DNA from 3 places in the Lamprobacter sp. genome. Region 2 is predicted to be linked to each of the others. Evidence: predicted binding sites of a transcription regulator. Region 2 holds the regulator's gene; each other region holds the start of a gene.
The links. The regulator FNR, encoded in region 2, switches genes on or off when oxygen is low (the NO sensors DNR and NnrR bind a similar motif). The targets are predictions, from matches to a motif close to TTGATNTANATCAA.

Region 1: a site for FNR is predicted at 3,912-3,925, ahead of bchE (magnesium-protoporphyrin IX monomethyl ester anaerobic oxidative cyclase). Genes of this name have one in related genera too.
Region 3: a site for FNR is predicted at 4,681-4,694, ahead of VBE63_RS20660 (hydrogenase small subunit). Genes of this name have one in related genera too.

What each region holds. Positions count from the first base shown of each region.
Region 1 is NZ_JAYESN010000084.1:5,390-13,057, reverse strand. It holds gene VBE63_RS18185 (cobyric acid synthase) at 1-1,107, opposite strand, end outside; gene VBE63_RS18180 (DUF29 domain-containing protein) at 1,219-1,686, opposite strand; gene bchE (magnesium-protoporphyrin IX monomethyl ester anaerobic oxidative cyclase) at 1,947-3,683, opposite strand; gene VBE63_RS18170 (ABC transporter ATP-binding protein) at 4,024-4,869, opposite strand; gene VBE63_RS18165 (iron ABC transporter permease) at 4,988-6,004, opposite strand; gene VBE63_RS18160 (ABC transporter substrate-binding protein) at 6,141-7,100, opposite strand; gene VBE63_RS18155 (hypothetical protein) at 7,112-7,258, opposite strand; gene VBE63_RS18150 (TauD/TfdA family dioxygenase) at 7,274-7,668, opposite strand, start outside.
Region 2 is NZ_JAYESN010000026.1:42,707-50,374, forward strand. It holds gene eno (phosphopyruvate hydratase) at 1-1,009, opposite strand, end outside; gene kdsA (3-deoxy-8-phosphooctulonate synthase) at 1,087-1,920, opposite strand; gene VBE63_RS09250 (CTP synthase) at 1,920-3,614, opposite strand; gene VBE63_RS09255 (sulfur globule family protein) at 3,872-4,273, shown strand; gene fnr (fumarate/nitrate reduction transcriptional regulator Fnr) at 4,574-5,332, shown strand; gene dnaQ (DNA polymerase III subunit epsilon) at 5,444-6,187, opposite strand; gene rnhA (ribonuclease HI) at 6,234-6,713, opposite strand; gene VBE63_RS09275 (class I SAM-dependent methyltransferase) at 6,703-7,470, opposite strand; gene VBE63_RS09280 (transglycosylase SLT domain-containing protein) at 7,610-7,668, shown strand, end outside.
Region 3 is NZ_JAYESN010000121.1:1,139-8,806, reverse strand. It holds partial or broken gene VBE63_RS20680 (MG2 domain-containing protein) at 1-646, opposite strand, end outside; gene VBE63_RS20675 (FAD:protein FMN transferase) at 771-1,898, opposite strand; gene VBE63_RS20670 (hypothetical protein) at 1,993-2,349, opposite strand; gene VBE63_RS20665 (quinone-dependent dihydroorotate dehydrogenase) at 2,697-3,785, opposite strand; gene VBE63_RS20660 (hydrogenase small subunit) at 4,914-5,978, shown strand; gene VBE63_RS20655 (nitrate reductase) at 6,143-6,793, shown strand; gene VBE63_RS20650 ((Fe-S)-binding protein) at 6,790-7,668, shown strand, end outside.

The DNA.
Region 1 (7,668 bases), on a different contig from region 2:
GAGGCCGAGCAGGCGGCCACCACGGCGGACATGGGCGAGGATGTCGATGTCCCAGCCCTCGCGGCGCAAGGTCTGCAGATCGACACGCGTGGCCTTGGAGCCGGGCAGGATGATGACATCGGTGGTCGCCGGGATCGGCTCGCCGGGCTGTATCCAGCGCAGGTTCACCGCCGGCTCAGCGGCTAGCGGATCGAGATCGTCGAAATTGGCGACCCGCGACAGGCGCGGCACGGCAATGTTGATGCTGCCGCCGCCGTTGGCCCAGTCGCCCTCGGCGGGGCGCTCGAGCGCCAGCGAGTCCTCGGCGGGCAGGCGCGCGGCGCCCTCGAACCAGCGCAGCACGCCGAGGAAAGGCCAGCCGGTGATCTCGGTGATGGTGTCGCAGGCCGGCTCGAACAGCGAGAAGTCGCCGCGAAACTTGTTCACCAGGTAACCGACCACGCGCGCGCGATCGGCCTGATCGAGCAGCAGCCAGGTGCCGACCAGCGAGGCCATGGTGCCGCCCTTGTCGAGATCGCCGACCACGATCACCGGCACCCGCGCTTGCTCGGCGAAGTACATGTTGGTGATGTCGCAGTCGCGCAGATAGATCTCGGCGCCGCTGCCAGCGCCCTCGACCAGCACCAGATCGGCCTCGGCGCAGGTGCGCTCGAAGCTGTCGAGGATGGCCGGCATCATGCCTTGGCGCATCTGGTGGTAGACGCGCGCCGGGCAGTTACCGAGCGAGCGCCCGCGCAGCACGACCTGCGAGCCGACGTTGGTCTGTGGCTTGAGCAGCACCGGGTTCATGTGGATCGAGGGCGGCACGCCACAGGCGCGCGCTTGCAGGGCCTGGGCACGGCCGATCTCGCCGCGCGGTTGTTCGCCATCGGCACCGATCGGGGCGTCGCTATCGGCGGTGACCGCTGCATTGTTGCTCATGTTCTGCGCCTTGAACGGACGCACGGCGAGCCCGCGCCGGCTGTAGGCTCGGCAGAGTCCCGCCACCAGCAGGCTCTTGCCGACGTCGGAGGCGGTGCCCTGGATCATCAGGGCGCGCGCGCGGCGTGGGCCGTGGTCGAGCAACGGGGGTAGCTGAAGGTCGATCATCGGTGCGGTGTCTGGCATGGTCTCCTACTCACCCGCTTGAGCCTTAAAGTCCGGCTGGAGGTTGAATGGCGGTCCAGCGCTGATATCGGTATCATTCCGGCACGTTTCGTTCCGGAAGATGCTGTGCTGTCATCGCTCGGGATAAAAGCTATCGTCCAGCAGTTGTGTGATGGAGTAGGGACAGACTTCCGGAAAGGTTGATCGCGCCAGGCGGGTTTCTTTGTGCGCGAGGTCAACAGCGTCGGCATAGGCATCAATGCTGGTTTCTTCTAAGACCGACTTTAGGCCGGGCGACTTGCGCAGCAGGACACTGATCTGCTGGCGCTGTTCGATGATCGTCGAACGCCAGCTATCGCCCTTGAATTCGCGCCAGCGTTCGCTGAGCGTTTGGTATTGGAATTGCCACTTGAGCAGGTGTGCGATCAGGATCAAAAAACGGCTATGCAATTCGCGCCGATCACTTTTACCCATATCGCTCAACTCTTCCAATAAGTGTTCGATATCCAGTTCCTCGAAGCGACCGGCGCGTAATAATTCGGCGTTGCGTTGCGTCCATTGGGAGTAGTCGGTCTGATAGAGAGAAGCGAGTTCAGTCATGGCGAATCCTCTCAACAAATTCTCTCAAAAGGCGTCTCCCCAATGAGACAAGGTCGCGCCTTGCCGTGATGCTCCCGGCAGGCACGATCAAACATCAGGATGAAGGCGATGTGATCGCCACTCGGATGCTGAGATTTGCACCTTGGCCTCGCCGCACTTGCGTGTGGCCGGGCAAAGACCGACGCTGACGCCTGGGCCTCTTCTGCCTCGCCCCCCACTTGCGCGGGGCGAGGCAAAGACGGAGACTCGGTCGGTTACGGCTAGGCCTCCTCAGCCACCGCCTCGCGCGGCTTGCTCGTCTGCAACTCTGGCATCGCGACAGTGGCGGAGGACGATGCTGGCCTGATGCCGCCACCGCAGCCACCCGGCTGACACTTTGGTGAGGCTTCGCCGCCGATCTCCAGGTCTTCCATCTGCTGATTGCCACCGCCGCAGGCCATGGGCACGGCTTGGCTGGTGCCGAGCGCCGGGCGCTTGGCGGCTGGGGCCTGCTTCCAAGCATTGTGATCCGGCTCGACGATCTTCGACTTGCTCTTGTCGTAGTCGAACCTGATCAGCTTCTTGAACATCGGCCCCCAGTAGTTCTGCTTGCCAAGCTGGTAGAACTTGCGCTCATAGGCACTCTTGAAGAAGGCCTTGATGCAGCCGATCAGGTACTTGCGACGGAAGGGGTCCTTGACCCAGGGGTACTGGAACAGCATCCGCTTCATGTAGAAGCGCCGATAGTTGGCCATGACGCCATCGAGCAGCTCGGCGCGGTCGATGCTATCCGGCTTCATGATCGGCTGGACGAAGTTGTACTTGGAGTAGTCGAATACCTCGACCCGGTCGCCCATCTCGGTGAACATGTCGGAGAACGGCCAGGGGGTATACATCGACCAGTTGGCCATGTCCGCGCCCCAGTCCATGACCATCTGATAGGTCTCTTCCAGGGTCTCGCGGGTCTCGTTCTCGAGGCCGACGATGAACTGGGCCTCGGTGACGATGCCGTTCTCTTGCAGCAGCTGCACCGCGCGCTTGTTCTGCTCGATCGTGGTCTCCTTGACGAAGCGGTCTAGGTTCAACTGCGCGGCGGCCTCGGTGCCGAGCGAGACGTGAACCAGCCCAGCCTTGCGGTAGAAGGGCAGCAGATCCTCGTCGCGCATGACGTCGGTCACACGGGTGTTGATGCCCCAATGGATGCCGAGATCCCGATCGATCAGCTCCTGACAGAACTCGACGAACTTGGCCTTGTTGATCTGCGGCTCTTCGTCGGCGAGGATGAAGAAGCCGACGCCGTGGACCTTCACCAGCTCCTCGATCTCGTCGACCATCTTCTTCGGATCACGCACGCGATAGTCGCGCCAGAACTTCCACTGCGAGCAGAAGCTACAGGTGAAGGGGCAGCCGCGTGCCATGTTGGGTGTGGCGACCGGCACGCCGAGCGGAATGTAGATGTACTTCTTCCACTCGAGGATGCCCCAGTCGGGCCAGATCGAATCGACATCCTTGATCGAGGGCTCGACCGGGGTGGCGATGACCTTGTTGTCCTCGTCCAGATAGGCAATGCCCTTGATCTTCTCGCGCTCAGTGGGCCAGCGGCCCTCGTCGATGGCGCGCACCAGGTTCAGCGTGACCGCCTCGCCCTCGCCACGCACGATGACGTCGATCCAAGGTGCCTCGCCGAACACTTGCTGGTACATGAAGGTGGGATGGATGCCGCCGAGCACCGTGATGGCGTTGGGGCATTCTTCCTTGGCGATCTGCAATAGCCGCTGCGCGGTGTAGATCATCGGCGTCATCGCCGTGGTGGCGACGATATCGGCCTTGGCGTCACGGATGGCGACCCGCAGCTGTTCTTCGTCGAGGTTGTCCACCAAGCCATCGACGAAGTGGTAATCGGTGTAGCCGCCCTGCTTCAGATAGCCAGCCAGATAGGCGACCCATGCCGGAGACCAGTTGCCGGCGATGTCCGCGGCGCCAGCGCTATAGTTGGGGTGGACAAAAAGGATGCGCATTGTCAGCTCCGATGAATCTTGCCGTCGCACGCGAGCGCCGACCAGCGGTGAAAGGGCACTGGGCCCACGTCGATCGCAGCCTGGGCAATGGCTGCTTCAGCCCCTGTTTGGTTGTCGAGGTGTAGCCTGTATGATTAGCTCGGCTGACAGTCTTCGCTGTCGTGCCAGCATGACAGTCGGAGACTATCATGCACCGTGCCTCGCTGACCTTGTCGTGCCGCAAAGCAGTTGCCCTGAATCAAGCGCTTCGGGCTTTGCTGCCCGACGTTACAGGGGAACCGCTGCTTGGCGTCATACGACCACAGGACCTCTGCATTAGGAGCATTTGCGGCTCCAACATTCACCCACCCTTGTCGCAGCTCCAAGGCACGATATAGCGGTGCAGCTGGTCGCCATCCTGATGTTCGCCGATGATCGCTTGCACGCCATAGACAAAGGCGAGATGCTCAGGGCTTAAGACGGTCTCGACCCGACCGCTGGCGACTGCGGCACCTTGGTCGAGCAGCAGAAGGCGATCGCAGAAGCGACTGGCCAGCGTCAGGTCATGCAGGACGACGATAACGCTCTGTCCGGTCTGGCAGCGGGCACGCAACAGCTCCATGACTTGGAGTTGATGCATCGGATCGAGCGCGGCGACCGGCTCATCGGCGAGCAGTACCTCGGCCTCGACCGCGAGCGCGCGGGCGAGCCGGGCACGGGCGCGCTCGCCACCGGAGAGTTCGTCGGCGCGGCGCCCGCGCAGCGACCAGAGGTCAGCCGCGTGCAGGGCCTCCTCAATGGCGCGCTCATCGGCCTGGGCATCGCCGGCCGAGCGATCCCGGCACGCCTTGCCGTGCAAGCCAGTGCCTAAGCCGCCGCGCCACCAGCTGCCGCGGTAGGGGTGGCGGCCTAGCGCGACCAGATCGTGGACGCTGATCGGCCACTGCAGGCGGTCGTCCTGGCTCAGATAGGCGAGCCGCTGCGCACGCTCGCGTGCCGACATCCGTGCCAGTGACTGCCCATTGAGACAGATGCTGCCTCGATAGGGCAGCACCTGGGTGATGGCCTTGATCAGCGTGCTCTTGCCAGCCCCATTTGGCCCAATCAGCCCAAACAGCTCGCCGGCCGCGATCTCGATGTCGAGGCTTGATAGCAGAGTCCTCCCAGCAAGCTCAACGGAGAGGGCTTCGATCGTCAATCGGCTCAAAACGACTGCCTCCATGAATGTTGCGCCAATGCCAATGCCAGCGCCAGAGAGACCTGAGTATCGAGCAGCGACCAGATCAGGCAGGTGCCGTTCGAGAAGGCCGCGATCATTTCCAAGCTCACAGCATATCCCTGCGCGAGCGCAGTACCAGCGCCAGGAAGAAGGGCGCCCCTACCAGCGCGGTGACCACGCCAAGCTGCAGCTCCTTCGGCGTGCCGATCAGCCGTAGCATGATATCGGCGGCGAGCACCAGGACCGCGCCGCCTAAGGCGCTTGGCAGCAGCAGCTGGCCCGATCGATATTGGACGAAGCGGCGCAGCATGTGCGGCACCACCAGGCCAACGAAGCCAATTGCGCCGGTCACCGCCACGCAGGCTCCGACGCTGAGCGCGGTGCCGACAATGATCAGCACCCGCAGTCGTGGAAGATTCACACCCAGGCTGGTCGCCTCTGCTTCGCCGAGTGCGAGCACCTCTAGCGCCGGTGCGGCAGCGAACAGCAGCAGCAGGCCGAGCAGCACGAAGGGCAGCACCAGGCGCAGATCGGCAAAGCCGCGGTCGCTGATCGAACCCAACAGCCAGAGCACGATGTCCTGCACATCATAAGGATTCGGCGCCAGATTCAAGGCCAGAGAGGTCAGCGCCGATGCCAGCGCCGAGACAGCGACGCCAGCGAGGATCAGGGTCAGGTTCGAGGAGCCTGCGCGCGCCAGCCCATAGAGAAACAGGGTCGCCAGCAGCGCGAACAGCATCGCCGTGGCTGGCAAGGCCCAATCGTTGATGGCGCTGAGGCCGAAGTAGAGGGTCAAGACGGCACCTAGCCCAGCGCTTGAAGAGATCCCCAGCAGCCCAGGCTCAGCCAGCGGATTGCGCAGTAGGCCCTGTAGTGCGGCGCCCGACATCCCGAGAGCCATGCCCACCAGCCAGGCCAATAGCACCCTGGGCAGCCGGATCTGCTGCACGATCAGTTGCTCTGTCTCTGGTCCACTTCCGAATAGGCCAGCGACAACCTCGCTCAGCGACAGTGGCGCGGCCCCAAAACGCAATGAGAGCAGGCTCAGGCCGAGCAGAAGCAGGACCAAGGCCGCGTTAAGGAGCAGCGCTGCGCGCTCAGGATAAGGAGAGCGGGCGCGCATCAGCAAGGCGCCCGCCTGTCGGGCTGCCAGCAGAAGCGCTCGTCAAGTCCGACAGGCGGGTGAGCGCCCAAAACAATCATGTCTCACAACCAATTGTTTGGAAAGTGCTGATCCGCGCCATCTGCGGTTGATCGACTCAGTGCGCGGGTTGGGGGTCGAAGAAGATATGAATCGTCTTCAACTGCTCGGCGATCAGCTCGGCGGCGTCGATCAGCTCCAGTCCGCCGCAGCCCCATCCGCTGTTGCTCGGCAGCTGAATGCTGGGTATCCGTGCCAGCAGTTGGTGCAGCAGCGGATGGCGACCGAAGCGCGCTGTCGACTGTGGTTGCGCCTGATCGAAGTAGCCGAGCAGGAAGATATCCGGTGGATCAAGCATCAACTGTTCGAGTGGCACTGTACCCCAACCGCGGATGCCCTGCTCGGCCGCGAGATTGCGCAGACCGAGCAATCCGAGCAGGGCATCGATATAGGTCTCACTGCCTGCGGTGCCGCCGTTGGGGCGTAGATAGAGCGTCTTGAGTGCCGCAGTCCGAGCCGGCAGTTGCTCCGTCAGCGCCTTGATCCGAGCCTGCGCGTTGGTGATCTCGCCTGCGCCCGCAACTTCGCGACCGATCGCTTGGGCAATCTCGCGCGTCATGGCGAGAGCATCCTCGACACCTCTAGGATAGGGTAGGGGGACGATGCGGATACCTTGATCAGCGAGCAGCTCAGCATGCAAGCGCGACGACCAGCCCAAATAGGTGAGCGCGATATCGGGCTGGAAGTAGAGCATCTCCTCGACGGCCGCGCGATTGGCTGGGTAGGCGGATGCGATCTCGGCGACCGGTGATTGCGCTGGGTCTTGCGCCTGGCGTGAGACTGAGAGGATCTGCTCCGGTGCCGCCAAGCGCAGCAGCAACAGGTCGGCGCAGAGGTTGGTGCTGATGACCGAGGGTAACGGCTGTGCAAGGGTAGGGAGCTCAGCGTTAGGGGGCACGGCGGAAGCGATGGACTCAGTGGCAAGCGGACGCTCCGGGGAGGTCTCCGAGCCATGCGCAAAGAGGCTGAGAAGCCATAGCAACAGCGATGACAACGACAAGGGGATCGGTCTCAGCATCGGAAGGTGGCTCATTCAAACAGTGCCTTGAGCAGGGTATTGCGGGCATTCTGATAGAGCCGGGTATCGACTTTGGTCGCTATGTCATCAATGCCCAGCTGCACGGCGCGTTCCCGCAACTGATAGATCGCCTGGATGCTTGGGTGAGCGGCGCTCAAGTCTTAGAACAGCACTCAGGTGCCCTGAATCCGATCATAGTAGCGTGCGCGATAGAGCAACCTGGGCACGGCGCCGTCACTGAAGCCGCTGCGGGTGTGCAGCACATTGTTGCTGATCAGTCCCCAACCGGATTCCAGACGGCCTTGTAGATGCCAGTCTGATGCCTGCTCGAGTGTGGCTTTCAGGGAGGCCACGGCCTCCTGTGTCAGCGGGTCGTCGCGCCAGGCGATATTGCGCGCTCGGTTGGTATAGCGCATGTGCAGCTGGCCGTCGGCGCGGACCGAGAACACTGGCCCGGTTCGATCCGGGCGCACTTGCTTGCCGTCGACATAGCTCGCTGGGATGGTCATGCACTCGGGGTGCATCAGCGCGCGGATGGACTCGGGTGATTGATCGCGCAGCAGGATGT
Region 2 (7,668 bases):
CCTTGATCAGGATCGAGTTGGCAATCCCCTTGTCGATCCCTTCTTTCAGGATCTTGGTGTTGGTAACGAAAAGATCGTCGCCAACCAGCTGCACCTTGCCGCCGAGCCGCTCGGTATGATCCTTCCAGCCATCCCAATCACCCTCGGCTAGGCCGTCCTCGATACTGATGATCGGATACTTGCCAACCCAGTCCAGTAGCAGATCGGTCATGCCGGCAGCGTCGAGCTTGCGGCCCTCGCCCTTCAGATTGTAGACACCGTCCTCGTAGAACTCGGAGGCGGCGACATCCATGCCTAAGTAGATGTCCTGCCCCGCCTTATAGCCAGCCTTCTCGATGGCCTCAAGGATGACCTCGATCGCGGCCTCGTTGCTCGGCAGGTCTGGCGCAAATCCCCCTTCATCACCCACGGCCGTGGCCAGTCCGCGCCCATTCAGCACGGCTTTCAGTGCATGGAAGACCTCGGCGCCCCAGCGCACGGCCTCACGCAGGCTCGGTGCGCCAACTGGTAAGATCATGAACTCTTGGAAGTCGACGCTGTTATCGGCGTGCTCACCGCCGTTGATGATGTTCATCATTGGCACCGGGAGGCGATAATCGCCGTTACCCAGGGATTGATAGAGTGGCACAGCCTTTTCTTGCGCGGCCGCGTGGGCCGCGGCCATGGACACGCCAAGGATGGCGTTGGCTCCGAGCCGCGCCTTATTCTCGGTGCCATCGAGCTCGATCATGGCCCGATCCAGCGCCTCCTGATGGGTCACTTCAAGGCCTGCGACCACATCACGCAGCTCGCCATTCACATTGGCACAGGCAGTCAACACGCCTTTGCCAAGATAGCGCGATTGATCACCATCTCGTAGCTCAAGGGCCTCGCGCGAACCGGTCGAGGCGCCGGACGGCACCGCGGCCCGACCGAGGGCACCTTCGGCCGTGATCACATCCACCTCAACAGTGGGGTTACCGCGCGAATCCAGGATCTCACGGGCGCGGACATCAACGATTTCAGACATGGGGTGAACCTCTTTGAAAGCGCAAAAAAGGGTGTAGCTCAGGGACCAGCGCGACGCTCGATTCGCGATTGGGTCTGTTAGAGCCGTTGCTCCGGAAATCCATGGATCTTAACCAGCCGATCAAGCTCCGCAAGGGTTCCCAAGAGCTCGGCCATCCGATCTAGTGGCCAGGCATTGGGTCCATCACTCTTTGCCTGGTCCGGATTCGGATGGGTCTCCATGAAGAGGCCGGCAACGCCCGCCGCTACAGCAGCGCGCGCCAAGACAGGCACGAACTCGCGCTGGCCGCCCGAGCTGCGCCCTTGGCCACCCGGCAGCTGCACCGAGTGTGTCGCATCGAACACGACCGGACAGGCTGTCTCGCGCATCACCGCCAGCGAGCGCATGTCCGAGACCAGGTTGTTATAGCCGAAGCTGACCCCGCGCTCACAGACCATCAGTTCCTGGTTGCCAGTTGAACGCGCCTTTTCGACCACAAGCGCCATATCCCAAGGCGCCAGGAATTGGCCCTTCTTGATGTTCACCGGCCGTCCTTGCGAGGCGACCGCCAGGATGAAGTTGGTCTGACGACAGAGGAATGCCGGCGTCTGCAATACATCGACGACGGCGGCGACCTCAGCTAGCGGCGTCTCTTCGTGCACATCTGTCAGCACCGGAACACCGATGCGCTCGCGAACCCCCTCAAGGATCTTCAGTCCATTCTCGACACCTAAGCCGCGAAAACCGTCGATCGATGAACGATTGGCCTTATCGAAGGAGGACTTGAAGATGAATGCCATCCCCAAGGCCTGGGTCATCTCTTGCAGTCGCCCGGCGGTCTCCTGCGCCAACGTCTCGCTCTCGATCACGCAGGGACCGGCGATCAGGAATAGCGGATGTTCAAGGCCGACCTCGTAGCCGCAGAGTTGCATCAGACCAGCTCCTTCGGCCCTTTAAGTGGCCGCGATGCACTGGCATGGGTGCCGGTCAGCTCGCGGCCCTTGCGCTGTTGATACGCCAAGGCCGCTTCGATGAACCCACGGAACAGCGGATGGCCGTCACGCGGAGTCGAGGTGAACTCAGGATGGAACTGACAGCCGACGAACCAGGGATGATCGGGGATCTCAACGATCTCGACCAGTTTCGAGTCCAACGACCAGCCAGAGAAGCGCAGCCCAGCGTCTTTCAAGACATCACAATAGCGGTTGTTGAACTCATAGCGATGCCGGTGCCGCTCGCGCACCTGGGGGGTGCCGTAGGTTGCGCGCGCCAGGCTTCCCGGCTCCAACCGGCAGTTCTGCCCGCCAAGGCGCATGGTGCCGCCCTTATCGGATTCCGCATTGCGCGTCTCGCGCTTGCCCTGTTCGGTTTGCCACTCGGTAATCAAGGCGATCACGGGATGCGGCGTCTCTTGCTGGAACTCGGTGCTATGGGCGCCCTCCAGCTTGGCCACATTGCGCGCGTACTCAATGACGGCGACCTGCATGCCAAGGCAGATTCCCAGATAGGGGATGCGCTGCTTGCGCGCATAGCTCACCGCGCCGATCTTACCCTCGATGCCACGCTCGCCAAAGCCGCCTGGAACCAACACCGCGTCAAGCCCATCGAGGCAGCCCGGCCCCTTGGTCTCGATCTCCTCCGCGTCGAGATAACGGATATTGACCCGGGTGCTGGTCTGCACGCCGGCATGGATCAGGGCCTCAGAGAGCGACTTATAGGCCTCGGTCAGCCCCATGTACTTGCCGACCATGCCGATGGTGACCCGCTCTTGCGGATGCTCGAGCCCCTTGAGCACCCGCTGCCACTCGGACAGATCGGCCTCCGGAACCTCGAGGCGGAATTGGTTGACCACCAGCGCATCGAGCTCCTGCGCGTGCAACAGCATTGGAATGCGGTAGATATGATCGGCATCGATCGCTGAGATCACCGCCCGCTCCGGAACATTGGTGAAGAGCGCGATCTTACGCCGTTCCTCATCTGGCAGGTCGCGTTCGGCGCGGCAGAGCAGGATGTCCGGCTGGATACCGATCGAGCGCAGCTCCTTGACCGAGTGCTGAGTCGGCTTGGTCTTGATCTCGCCGGCGGCCGGGATGAACGGCACCAGGGTGAGGTGCATGAACAGCGCGTTCTCGACGCCGACCTCGACCCGCATCTGCCTGATCGCCTCCAAAAAGGGCAGCGATTCGATGTCGCCGACAGTGCCACCGATCTCAACGATGGCGACATCGGTCTCGTCGGCACCGAGGCGGATCGACGCCTTGATCTCGTCGGTGATGTGCGGGATCACCTGCACGGTACGACCGAGGTAGTCGCCCCGGCGCTCCTTGCGGATCACGCTCTCGTAGATCTGGCCGGTGGTGAAGTTGTTGTTGCGCCCCATCCGTGTGCGGAGGAAGCGCTCATAGTGTCCGAGATCAAGATCAGTCTCGGCACCATCATCGGTGACATAAACCTCACCATGCTGAAACGGACTCATGGTGCCCGGATCGACATTGATGTAGGGATCGAGCTTGATCATCGTCACCTTGAGACCGCGCGCTTCGAGCAGCGCAGCCAGGGACGCGGACGCAATACCTTTGCCGAGCGACGAGACAACGCCGCCGGTAACGAAAATAAACTTGGGCATGACCTGTGGAGGCAGACGACTTGGGTCTGGATAGGATACCCCTCTCAAGGTAGCAAATTGGCTGCGACCTCACAATTCCGACCGAGAAAGGTCCGATGCCATGGCGTCGATCATGGACTTCACAAGCAGTATCCGCTGCACGTATACTCCGCGGCGTTCGTTCTCTGCGGACCTCCATCGCAGCTCGACGCGGAGCTGACCCACACAGATCGCAGGGGCTGCGGCGGATCGATTTACCACCCTTACGGAGCATCACAATGAACAAGTTTGCAAAGGTCATGGGCATTGCCGCCATTGCCACCAGCGCTGCCTTCTCGATGAGCGCTGCCCAGGCATGGTGGGGCGGCCCCGGCTACGGTGGTCCTGGCTACGGCAACGGTTGGGGCGACGGCATGGGCGACATGTTCAGCGACATGTTGGGTGACGGCTACGGCGACTTCAACATGAGCATGAGCGGTGGTGGCCGGGGTTATGGCCGCGGGCGCGGCTATGGCTATGGTCGCGGCTATGGCGACGGTTACGGCTATGGCTACCCCGGCTATGGCTACGGCTATCCAGGTTACGGCTATGGTGCCCCTTACGGCTACGGCGCCCCTTATGGCATGCCTTACGGCGCGCCGATGGCTCCAGCCGCCCCGGCTGCTCCTGAGGCCAAGTAAGTAACGGCTCATTACCGTTTCTGCCCAAGCCGCGCCTCGGCGCGGCTTTTTCTATTTTCCGCCGGCCGTGCCCAAGGGCTGTCAGCGAGCGCGCAGATGGCCCTGATCGGAAGCGAGCACCGGACTGTAACGCCCTCATCGTCACGCTTGCCGCCCCTCGCGACAGCGTTTGCGTGTGCCCCGCGAAATCCTGACCGTTAATTTCAATACGCAACGCGCGTGTATGCAAATCAGATTGACGCTTGATGCATGTCAACTTGAGTTGCAGAATACGGTTAAACCACACACTGGAAGCTTGCTTTGACTCAGCGAAAAGTTATCTCGTTCGACACGATCCGAGTCGCCTGCAAGAATTGCTCACTATCGCAGCTCTGTCTGCCGATGGGACTCGCGCCGGAAGATGTCGATCGCCTCGACTCCATCATCAAACGCTCTCGCCCACTGCATCGCGGCGACCACCTGTTCCGAGGTGGCGAGCGTTTCCGCTCCCTCTATGTCGTCAAGACGGGCTCGGTGAAGACCTATGCGCCGAGTGAGGAAGGCGGCGAGCAGGTGCTTGGTTTCCATCTTCCCGGTGAGATCATCGGCCTGGATGCGATCGACAAGTCTTGCCATGCCTGCTCTGCCAAGGTGCTCGAGACCTCAGCGATCTGCGAGGTGCCTTTCCAACGCTTCGAGGAGCTCGCGGCCTCGATCCCCTCGCTGCAGCACCAGATGTATCGTCTGTTGAGCAAGGAGATCGGGCAGGACGCCGATATGCTGCTGCTGCTCGGCAAGAAGAATGCCGAGGAGCGACTCGCGGCCTTCCTCACCAGCATGTCGAGCCGACTCAGCAAGCGTGGTTTGTCGCCAACCGACTTCTACCTGAGCATGTCCAGGCATGAGATCGGCAGCTATCTTGGTCTCGCGGTCGAAACCGTCAGCCGGCTCTTCACCCGTTTCCAAGAAGACGGCATGCTCCGTGTCGATCGCAAGCACGTCGAGGTACTCAACCTGAGCGCGCTCGAGATGATGGCCGGTGCACCGCCATCCAGTGCCCATAAACAGCGCTCGAATTGACCGCGGCACCGTCCTGCCAGATTCAAACGCCTTGCCGGGTTCAAGCCCCTCGGCACACCGGAGTCTGTTTGCCGAACCCAGGTAGGTAAGACTCCGGCATGGACGATGGGCCTAGGGTGCTCTGGTCTTGCCCGACAACGACATCCAGACACAGCCGCCGTCGCTCGCAGCGTTGATCGCCTGGAGACGGGCGAGGTGTGCAGAGCGTTCAAGATCTGTCGCACGCAGGATGCGCAGTGGCGGCCTGTCCTTCCGCACCCGTCTCGGTAAGACCCCAGCCTCGGCCTGCCCGCCGTGATGATCAGGGGTGGACTCGCTGCCGAGCGCCAGCGCGACCTGACCGCCGGTCATCGCCAGATAGACGTCGGCAAGGATCTCGGCGTCAAGCAAGGCCCCGTGCAAATCGCGGCGACTGTTATCAATCTCGTAGCGCCGACAGAGCGCATCAAGGCTGTTGCGTTGCCCAGGATGCCGCTGCCGCGCTAATGCGAGGGTGTCGACAACCGTGCATAAATCCTCGATGCGGGGGGCATTTGGACGCCATTGGCTCAGCTCATGATTCAAAAATCCGACATCAAACGCGGCATTGTGGATGATCAGCTCGGCGCCACGCAGATAGTCAATCAACTCTTCGGCGATCTCGGCAAAGCGCGGTTTGTCGGCGAGGAAGGCATTCGAGATCCCATGCACCGCAACTGCTCCGGCATCGATCTCGCGATCCGGTTGAAGATAGCGGTGAAAGTTGGCCTTGGTCAGCTGGCGCTCAACCACCTCGACACAGCCGATCTCGATGACCCGATGCCCTTCGCTGGGCTCAAGCCCGGTGGTTTCCGTATCGACAACAAGCTGTCGCATCACACCCTTCCTAAACTGTTTAGCCTGGGAGATCTGAGCCTGGGGATCAGGCCCGCTTTGGGATGCCCCGGTTGGCGAGTTGGTCGGCACGCTCATTCTCCGCATGTCCACTGTGGCCGCGGACCCAACGCCAGCTCACGCGATGGCCAGCCAGTGCCTGATCGAGACGTTGCCAGAGATCCTGGTTCTTCACCGGACTCCCCTGCTTGGTCATCCAGCCATTGCGCTTCCAACGCGCCATCCAGCGCTCGACCCCATCCTGTACATAGCGCGAATCGACGGTCAGTATCACGCTGCTCTGCCGCTTGAGGGTCTCAAGTGCTTGAATCACTGCCATCAATTCCATCCGGTTATTCGTGGTCTGCGACTCACCTCCGAAGAGCTCCTTCTCGTGTGCGCCATAACGCATCAACGCCCCCCAACCACCGGGCCCCGGATTCCCCTTACAGGCGCCATCGGTGAAGACCTCAACGGCCGTTGGGCGTTCATTCTGCGCCTTTGCGGCAGACAACTGACTAGCGGACATGATGACCTTCACGGGCGGTTGGCTTCACGGCGCCGCTGGGCAGAAATGCTGGGCGTTGTCTCCAGCGCGGTCGCAGCGGAGTGGAAAGGCTCACGCGCTTGACCGCGCGCACCACATAGATGCCACCAAACAGGGGCCACCAGCGTGTACCGGCTTCTTCGAGCCAATTGAGGCGCTGGCTAAAGGCGGACCGCAGAGGTGGCCGAAATAATAACCAGTGTCGCACCTCCAACTGAAAGCCCAGCAGGTCGAGCCAGTCGATGAGGCGGGATGAGGTTAACTGATTGCCACCCCAGGGTGCTTGCCGATGGCGCAGCGCCCCACGCATCAGGCCCCAAGGACTCAATGGATTGAAGCCGATGATCAGGATACGCCCCTCCGGGATCAGAACACGCTCGGCCTCGCGCAGCACGCGTTGCGGCTGCAAGGCGAAATCGAGCGTGTGCGGCAGCAGCAAGGCATCAACACTCACCGGCGCTAATGGAAGCTCAGCCGGTTTCGCGCGCAGGGGCGAGCCTGACCAGTCCGAGCAGGGGGGTTCGCTGAGCACCACATGCGACCGGATACGGCTATGCTCGAAGGCGCCACGGAAGTCGCTCATGCAGCCGACCTGCACCAGAAAATGGCCAAAGGAATTCTCGATCATCCGTTCGATACATTCACGCTCAAGCTGAACGACCTCGCGGCCAATTGGCGTCTTGAACCACTCAGCAAGGTCATCCAGAGCCGCGCTGTCGTCCTGCTGGCGGGACATCATTGAAGGGCTCGACATGGATCGCACCTTGCGCTGGAAAGTGCGCTGGAAAGCCTCCGGGTTTTCCCGTATATTTGAGCCGCGAAGCGCGACAAAACAAGAACGAAGCGCATCTTTTTCTCCAGTCGCTGCTCGGTCTTTTATGCAAAGTGCTGCTCGAACCTCCCTGCTTGCCTGCGTCGCGATCGGCCTTCCGCTCCA
Region 3 (7,668 bases), on a different contig from region 2:
GCCAGAGCGCCGAATCATTCGGCGCCAGTCGCAGCGCAACCCGATAACGGCCTGCTGCGGAGCGCGGATCATTCTCTGACAGCGCCTGCTGTGCCTCGGCCAGCATCTGATCCAGGCCACCAGCGATGCCACGAGATTCATCGCCTTCCGCGATGCGCCGGCGCAACGCATCAGCCTCGTTACGATCGCCACTGGGTAGGAACGCAAGTTCCGAGCGACGTTGCGCGCGCTGATCCTCGGCATCGATCGGACCGCTCTGGATATAGCCGGAGACCGCGCCATCGAAGGCGCGCGGCTCGCTGAAGCTGGATTTCAGGAAGCACCAGCCAGCATTGGTATTGAAGGTAAAGGCGCGGCAGCGCTCATCGGCAAGGCAAGCGACCTCGCAATCATCGAGGCTAACCGCTTGCAGGGTATCGTAATCATGGCCGAAGTAATCGGCGCCCTTGATCAGGACCAATTGACGCTGGGGCGGTTGGGGCTGGCGTTGGGATTGCAGCGCATCAGCGCCCGTATCCTCAGGAGTGACAGCAGCACTCGGCACCGCCGCAGGATGCTGGCTGCTGGTCTCGGCAACGGATTGTGGTGCAACGAGCGTTAGCCAGATCGCGCTTAACAACCACAGCACCGACCTGATCACGCGCATCGCAAAGATTCCGCTAAGCCGGTGACTCATCGCCTGCTCCCCTCGAAACTGCCCAGTGATGGCAGAGTGTAGACCCAAGGACGCGGCGGGAGAAAGCCAAGCCGGGCCACCGATCGATCGTCTCTCAGCGTGCGGCGCTCAGCGCAGCAAAGGCAGCAGTTTCCTGGGTGACGAATGCATCCCCTTCGGGCGTCTCCAACGCATGCTCAATGAACAGCGCCGCCAGCCCCCGTTGTTCGGCCAACGCCAGGCCAGGCTCGGGGCCTAGCACCAGCAACGCGGTGGCCCAGGCATCGGCCTGCATGCAGTCATCAGCCAACACCGTGACCGAGGCCAGCCGATGCCGAACCGGCTGCCCGGTGGCTGGATCGATGGTATGCGAATAGCGCTGGCCATCGATCTCAACAAAATTCCGATAATCACCCGAGGTGGCCATGCCGATGTCGCGCAGGGCGACCACTTGGAACACCTCACGCTGGCTCGCGTTGGGGCGCTCGATCGCGATCTGCCAGGGCTCGCCGCGACCATTGACCCCACGGCCATGCAGTTCGCCCCCAATCTCGACCAAGTAATCGCTGACACCCTGTGACTCCACCAGCGCCGCAAGCTGATCAACCGCATAGCCCTTGGCGATCGCCGAGAGGTCGACATAAAGATCCGGACGCGACTTGCGCAACGCGGGCGGCTGCGTCCGCACCTCAAGCTGGCGCCAGCCGACGCGCGCCCGCGCCGCCTGGATCTCACCCGCTGTCGGCAAGTCCTCGGCACTGGGCGTCGGCCCGAAGCCCCAGAGATTCACCAGCGGTCCAACGGTGATGTCGAAGGCCCCATTACTCGCCTCGCTCACCGCCTGCCCCGCACTGACCACAGCCACCAGCTCCGGCGAGACCAGGAACCAGTCGGTCGTGCTGCTCGCATTGAAGCGCGAGAGTTCCGAGCTCGGCTGATAGGTCGACATCAGGTCATTGATGGCCGAGAGCCGCGCGCGAACCTGTTCGGCCAGTGCCGATCGATCAAAAGCCCCAGGCGGGTCGACGACCTGCAGGCTGTAGGTCGTTCCCATCGTCGCGCCGCGCAAGACGAGCAGACGCTGCTCCGAGTCCTGGCCGCAACCGACCAGCATTAGAACCAAGGAGACTAAGACTACAGAGGCCGAGGCAATCCAGCGTTGCAACCCATGCAGCGGTGCGAAGAACCGCGAGGGGGCGTCGGCAGGCCATGGCGCATCGCCGTCATCCAGCTTCAGTATCATGCAGAGATCACCGGTTTCTCATGGAAAGCGCCTAGCCTCGACCCAAGCAGGAGGACGCGAGCGCCCTTCCGACACCCCAGCATCAGAACCCGACTCACATGAGCTTGATCACCTGTTGATTGCGCAGGCCGAGCACCTGCTGCGCGAGATCGATGGCCTGCTCGGCGAACTGATCCAGACTCTCCCAGCGGTCAGCCGTATCCAGCACATCGGTGAGGCTGGCGCTGATCAGGCGCAAATCATAGGCACCTTCTCCCCGATGATCCGCAGCTGCCTGCTGACTGGTCACATAGAGCACCGGCTCCTGCTCACCCATGGGCACCAGCGCCAGGATGAATCGATAGCGGTGATCGTCATCACTCTCGATCTCGCCCAGCAAGGTTGCCGTATGATCACCGATCTGGTAGCGCCGCTTCGGCAGCGCAGTCTTGATTTGGGGTCGATCCTGCATCGTCTGCCTCTTCTGCATCTTTAAGAATATCGCTTCTGAGGCCCACATCTGGCACCAGGCCAGAAAGAAGCAACCCTCGCCTCCCGTCGGTGCATCAGCATCGGCGCCTTCCGAGCTGATCCCGAGGCCCCTTGCGTCGGAATCTTAGGCGATTTCTGTCAAAGCCCATACCGCCTTGCTGTTTCTTCGCTCGCCTTCTTCGTCGTGCCGCCCGGTCAGATAGCCCCGCAATGATCCCGGCTGACGCTCCTCGAAGGCAAGCGAACATCCTGCTCAATTCGGTACGAGCTTTTTCGGCAATCGCCTTTTCATCTAAGGTTTCGTCAAGGATATCCTCAGGGATCGGCTCATGGGTGGCTCTCTAATGCGCACAGCAAACGCCGGACCAACCCAGGCCCAGCGTAGATCAGCCCGGTGTAGAGCTGCACGAGCTGAGCCCCGGCCTCCAGCTTCGCGGCCACGTCCTCTGGCGTAAAGATACCGCCGGTACCGATCAAGATGGGATCTGGCCCCAGCGCCTCACGGACCAAGCCCAGCAGTCGGGTGCTGCGCGCAAACAGCGGACGACCAGAGAGGCCGCCACTCATGCCGACTGTCGCACCGCTGAGCCCCTTGAAGTCGATCGTCGTGTTGGTCAGGATCAGTCCCGCGCAACCCGCCTCGATCGCCGCCTCGGCACAGGCAATCGCATCGGCATCGGCAAGGTCCGGGGCGAGCTTCAACAACACCGGTCGCGGCTGTGTCAGGCGCTGATTCGGCCCTTGCACCGCCTCTGCGAGGGCACGCACCTGGTCCCCGGTTTGCAGATCGCGCAGTCCCGGCGTATTCGGGCTCGAGATATTGACAACCAAGTAATCGGCAAGCTCGGCGAGCAAGGCGCTGCTGCGCTGATAGTCAGCCGCCGCTTGCGCCGCCGGCGTCACCTTGGACTTGCCGAGATTGACCCCGAGCGGGACCTGCATCAGCTCGCGCTCACGCAATCGGGTCAGCCGGACCGCCATGGCCTCAGCGCCAGCATTGTTGAACCCCATACGATTGACCAGCGCGCCATCGGCTGGTAGCCGGAATAGACGAGGGCGCGGATTTCCAGGCTGCGGCAAGGCTGTAACCGTACCGACCTCAATGAAGCCAAAGCCGCACTGTTGCCACAGAGGCACCGCCTCAGCGTCCTTATCCAAGCCAGCCGCCAAGCCGATCGGATTCGGGAAGCCGAGACCCATGGCCCGCAAGCGTAGGCCAGGCGAACGAGCCTGATCCGCCTCCCCAAGCTTGCCACTGAAGGCCTTTGACCAACGCGCTGCGAGCGCCATTGCCATGCCATGCGCCCGCTCGGCATCGAGGCGAAACAAGAGTGGACGCAGCAGCCCCCAGAGCGGACCGACCTGCAAGCCGGTGGCGGACGCTGCAGTGATCGGGCTCGATCCCTCTGTCGTCATGGGTCTCTCCCCTGCGTTGAGCGTTGATGTGACTTGGTTCGCGCTTCACGGCCCAGAAACCGGCAGATTGCGATACCGCAATTGCAATTAATCCAGTATATGCTAATAAACTATAAGGGCTTAGGCGTCAGGCGGTCGCAAACGCATCGCCAGTGTTCATCTTAACGCCCTGTCCTGTGTATGCCGACTGGAACATCCGTCGATCCAGCGATCGAACCATCCATTCAACCCGAAACAAAGGTCTGCTGCCATGAAATATCTGCTCGCACTCAAGCACCTCAACGGTGGAGAGATCGTCTCCATCGCCGCTGTCCTGCTGATGCTGGTGTTGGTTGCCTATGGTCTCATCGGCTAAGCCGAGCAGCGCGAACTGTCCCTCCCGACCCCTTGAGCGCCGACCGCTGACAACAAGTCGGCGCTCATCAAGCCACCAACCACCACCCACATCCATTACCGACCACCAACCCTGAGCAGCGCCCAAAGCGTCATCGCAGAGCCGCAAACCTAAGCGGCACTGCTCCCTGCTCCCTGCTCCCTGCTCCCTGCTCCCTGCTCCCTGCTCCCTGCCGCTGCACCTGCCCCTGCCCCCTAGGTCCGCTTTGCAATCGCTCCAAGTACTCGCTCGTGGCTTTACCCTTGCCCTTGCCCTCGTCCCGCCGCCCTCACCCCTCACCCCTCTCCAGATTGGGCCCGGTTTTGTACATCCAGCTCGTCGATAGTCTCCTCAACGAGACCAAAGCGGGAAGCAACCGCCTGCCCAAACAACAATATTAACAATTAATTATTCTGTGCCATTAATAACTAATTATCCTGGCAGATTAATAGCTCACCGATTATCGAATTAGCAGAAAAAACGCACGAATCCCGCCTTGCGCACTTGGAGTTCCATTAATAATTGATGCAGATCAGTTTTAAAAGATGAGACTTGCATCACTTTTTACCCCCATCAGCTAGAGTAATGACGACGGAGCCAAAGCCTCAGCAAACCAACAAAAACACTAAGAAATTCAGCTGGTTCTATGGCCCCACCAAGGCGAAATCGTTGATAATTCGCAACCCATAAGAAATACGCCAACTTCTACTTGGCGCGACCCAACAAAGACCACCAATAAATAAGGAGAGACCAAGATGCCGAATGAGCCAACCCTAGGCGGATTACTGCGCAGCCAGGGGGTCAGCCGTCGCGCCTTTCTTAAATTTTGCTCGACGACCGCCTCTTTAATGGCCTTGCCGGCAGGTATCGCTCCAGCCATGGCCGAAGCCCTTTCTAGCGCCCGTCGTCCATCCGTTATCTGGCTGTCCTTCCAAGAATGCACCGGCTGCACCGAGGCCCTGACCCGTTCCAGCTCGCCATCCATCGAAGCGCTGATGTTCAACTTCATCTCGCTCGACTATCACCACACCCTACAAGCGGCCTCCGGCGAGGCCGCCGAGCAGGCCCGCGAGCAGGCCCAGCACGAGAATGCTGGCAAATATCTGGTCTTGGTCGACGGTTCCATCCCGCTTGATGAACACTGCTCGACGGTCGCTGGCATCAGCAACCTCGCGATGTTGAAAGAGGCCTGTGCGAATGCCGCCGCCGTGATCAATATCGGCACCTGCTCAGCCTACGGTGGCATCCCGATGGCCAAGCCCAACCCGACCCGCGCCGTCGCGGTGGGCGACATCATCAAGGACAAGCCGATCGTCAATGTGCCCGGCTGCCCGCCGATGCCGCTCGCGATCACCGGCGTCATCGCCCAGTACCTGACCCTTGGACGCCTGCCCGAGCTCGACCACCTTGGCCGCCCCGTCGCTTTCTTTGGCGAGAACATCCACGACCGCTGCTATCGCCGCCCGTTCTACGACCGCGGCGAGTTTGCCGAGACCTTCGACGACGAAGGCGCGCGCAAGGGCTGGTGTCTGTACAAGCTCGGCTGCAAGGCGCCGATCGCCTACAACGCCTGTGCCCATATCAAATGGAACAACGGCGTCAGCTTCCCGATCCAGTCCGGACACGGCTGCATCGGTTGCTCGGAGCCCAGGTTCTGGGACATGGGCGGCATCTATCAGTCGGTCGCCACTGGCAACTTTGGTGACGGCGCCAAGCTCGGTGCTGCGGCCATCGCCGGAGCCGCGGCTGGAGCCGGAGCAGCCGTGCTCGCTCGCCGCAAGAAGACCGACCTGGCAGCCCACGAGCACAGCAGCGACTAGACGGCGACCAACGAGAAGCCCCCAGCGAGAGACGAGAGCACGACAAGGTCAAGGGGTCTCGGGTGCGCCCCGCAGAACGGTCGCCGCCCGAGCCCCCTGCCACTCAATCAGCACAAACAACAAGAACAATCGAACCACCAACTTCCTCAGGAGAACGGAACCCCATGACACTGCTCGAATTCGCCCGCGGCCCTGCGATTCATGCCGCACTCATCATCATGGCCGCCGGCATCGCCTTGCGGATCATCGGCGTCCTTGCCCTCACGCGCGGCGCCGACCTCTCGCGCCCGCGCGATGCCTTTGGCAACTTTAAGGGCTATCGCACCGTCTTCAGTCGCGCTTGGCCGAGCGGTGAGTTCACCACCACGACGCGTTATCAGACCGTTGTTGCCTACGTCTTCCACATCGCCACTTTACTGGTCGTTGTCGGTATCGTTCCGCACATCGAATTCATCACAAGTCTAACCGGCTTGTCCTGGCCAGCACTGCCGAACTTCGTCGGCGTAGCCCTCGGCACCATTGCCCTGGTCTCGTTGATCGCGCTGATCGTCCGCCGGCTTTCCAAGCCCGCGGTCTACAACTCAACGCTCGGCGATTACGTCACCTGGATCATCGTCGCCTTGCCGCTGCTCACCGGCCTCATGGCCTTTGCCCATGTCGGTCTGCGCTACGAGACCATGCTCGCGCTGCACATCCTGAGCTCCGCACTGCTGTTCGCCTACATGCCGTTCAGCAAGCTGATGCATGCGTTCTGGTTCATCTTCTCCCGCGCCCAGAGCGGGCTGGCCTACGCCCACAAGGGGGTTCGGATATGAGCACTGCTAACACGACGGCCGCCACAGCCACAGCCATCTTTCCCAGCTTCGAGCAGGTCTACCAAGGCCTGGCCAGCCAGATCGGCCTGCTGCGTGAGATGGCGCCGAAGCCGACCAAGTCCGACGAGAAGCGCCTCCAGGGCGCCGTCGACACCCTGGTCGAGGAGACCAACGCCGACGAGGCGGTCTGGCTCGAGAGCTGCATTCATTGCGGCCAATGCACCAACGCCTGCCATTACTTCCAGGCCACTGGTGAGGCCAAATACGCGCCGATGCGCAAGATGGACCTCTACCGCCGGGTCTATCAGCGCGAGATCAGCCCGATGCGCTGGTGGCATCGGTTGATCACGCAGCCGGTCAAGCTCTCCGACTTCGAGCAGGCCAAGGAGCTGATCTACGACTCTTGTTCCGAGTGCGGCCGCTGCACCATGGTCTGCCCAATGGGCATCGACACCGCCTCGCTGGTGCATCACATGCGCACCGCCATGGTCGCCGCCGAGCTGGTGCCACCGGAGCTGGCCGCCCTGCGCATGGAGCAGAAACAGATGGGCACGGTGTTCGGCTCCTCACCCGAGGCGCTGCACAAGATGGTCGATACCATCCGCGAGCAGGCGGGCATCGAGATCCCCATCGACAAGGACAAGGCCGAGGTGATGGTGCTGAGCTCAGCGGTCGACCTGGTCGCCAACGGCAATGGCCTGCTCGCCACGGCCAAGATCATGAACCACCTTGGCGTCGATTGGACCATCTGCTCGGACGGCTTTGAGAGCGCCAACTTCGGGCTGCTCTCGGGCGATATGTCGCTGTGGAAGAAACAGGTCGACCCGATCATCGCCGCCGCCCAACGCGTTCAGGCCAAGATCCTGGTCATCGCC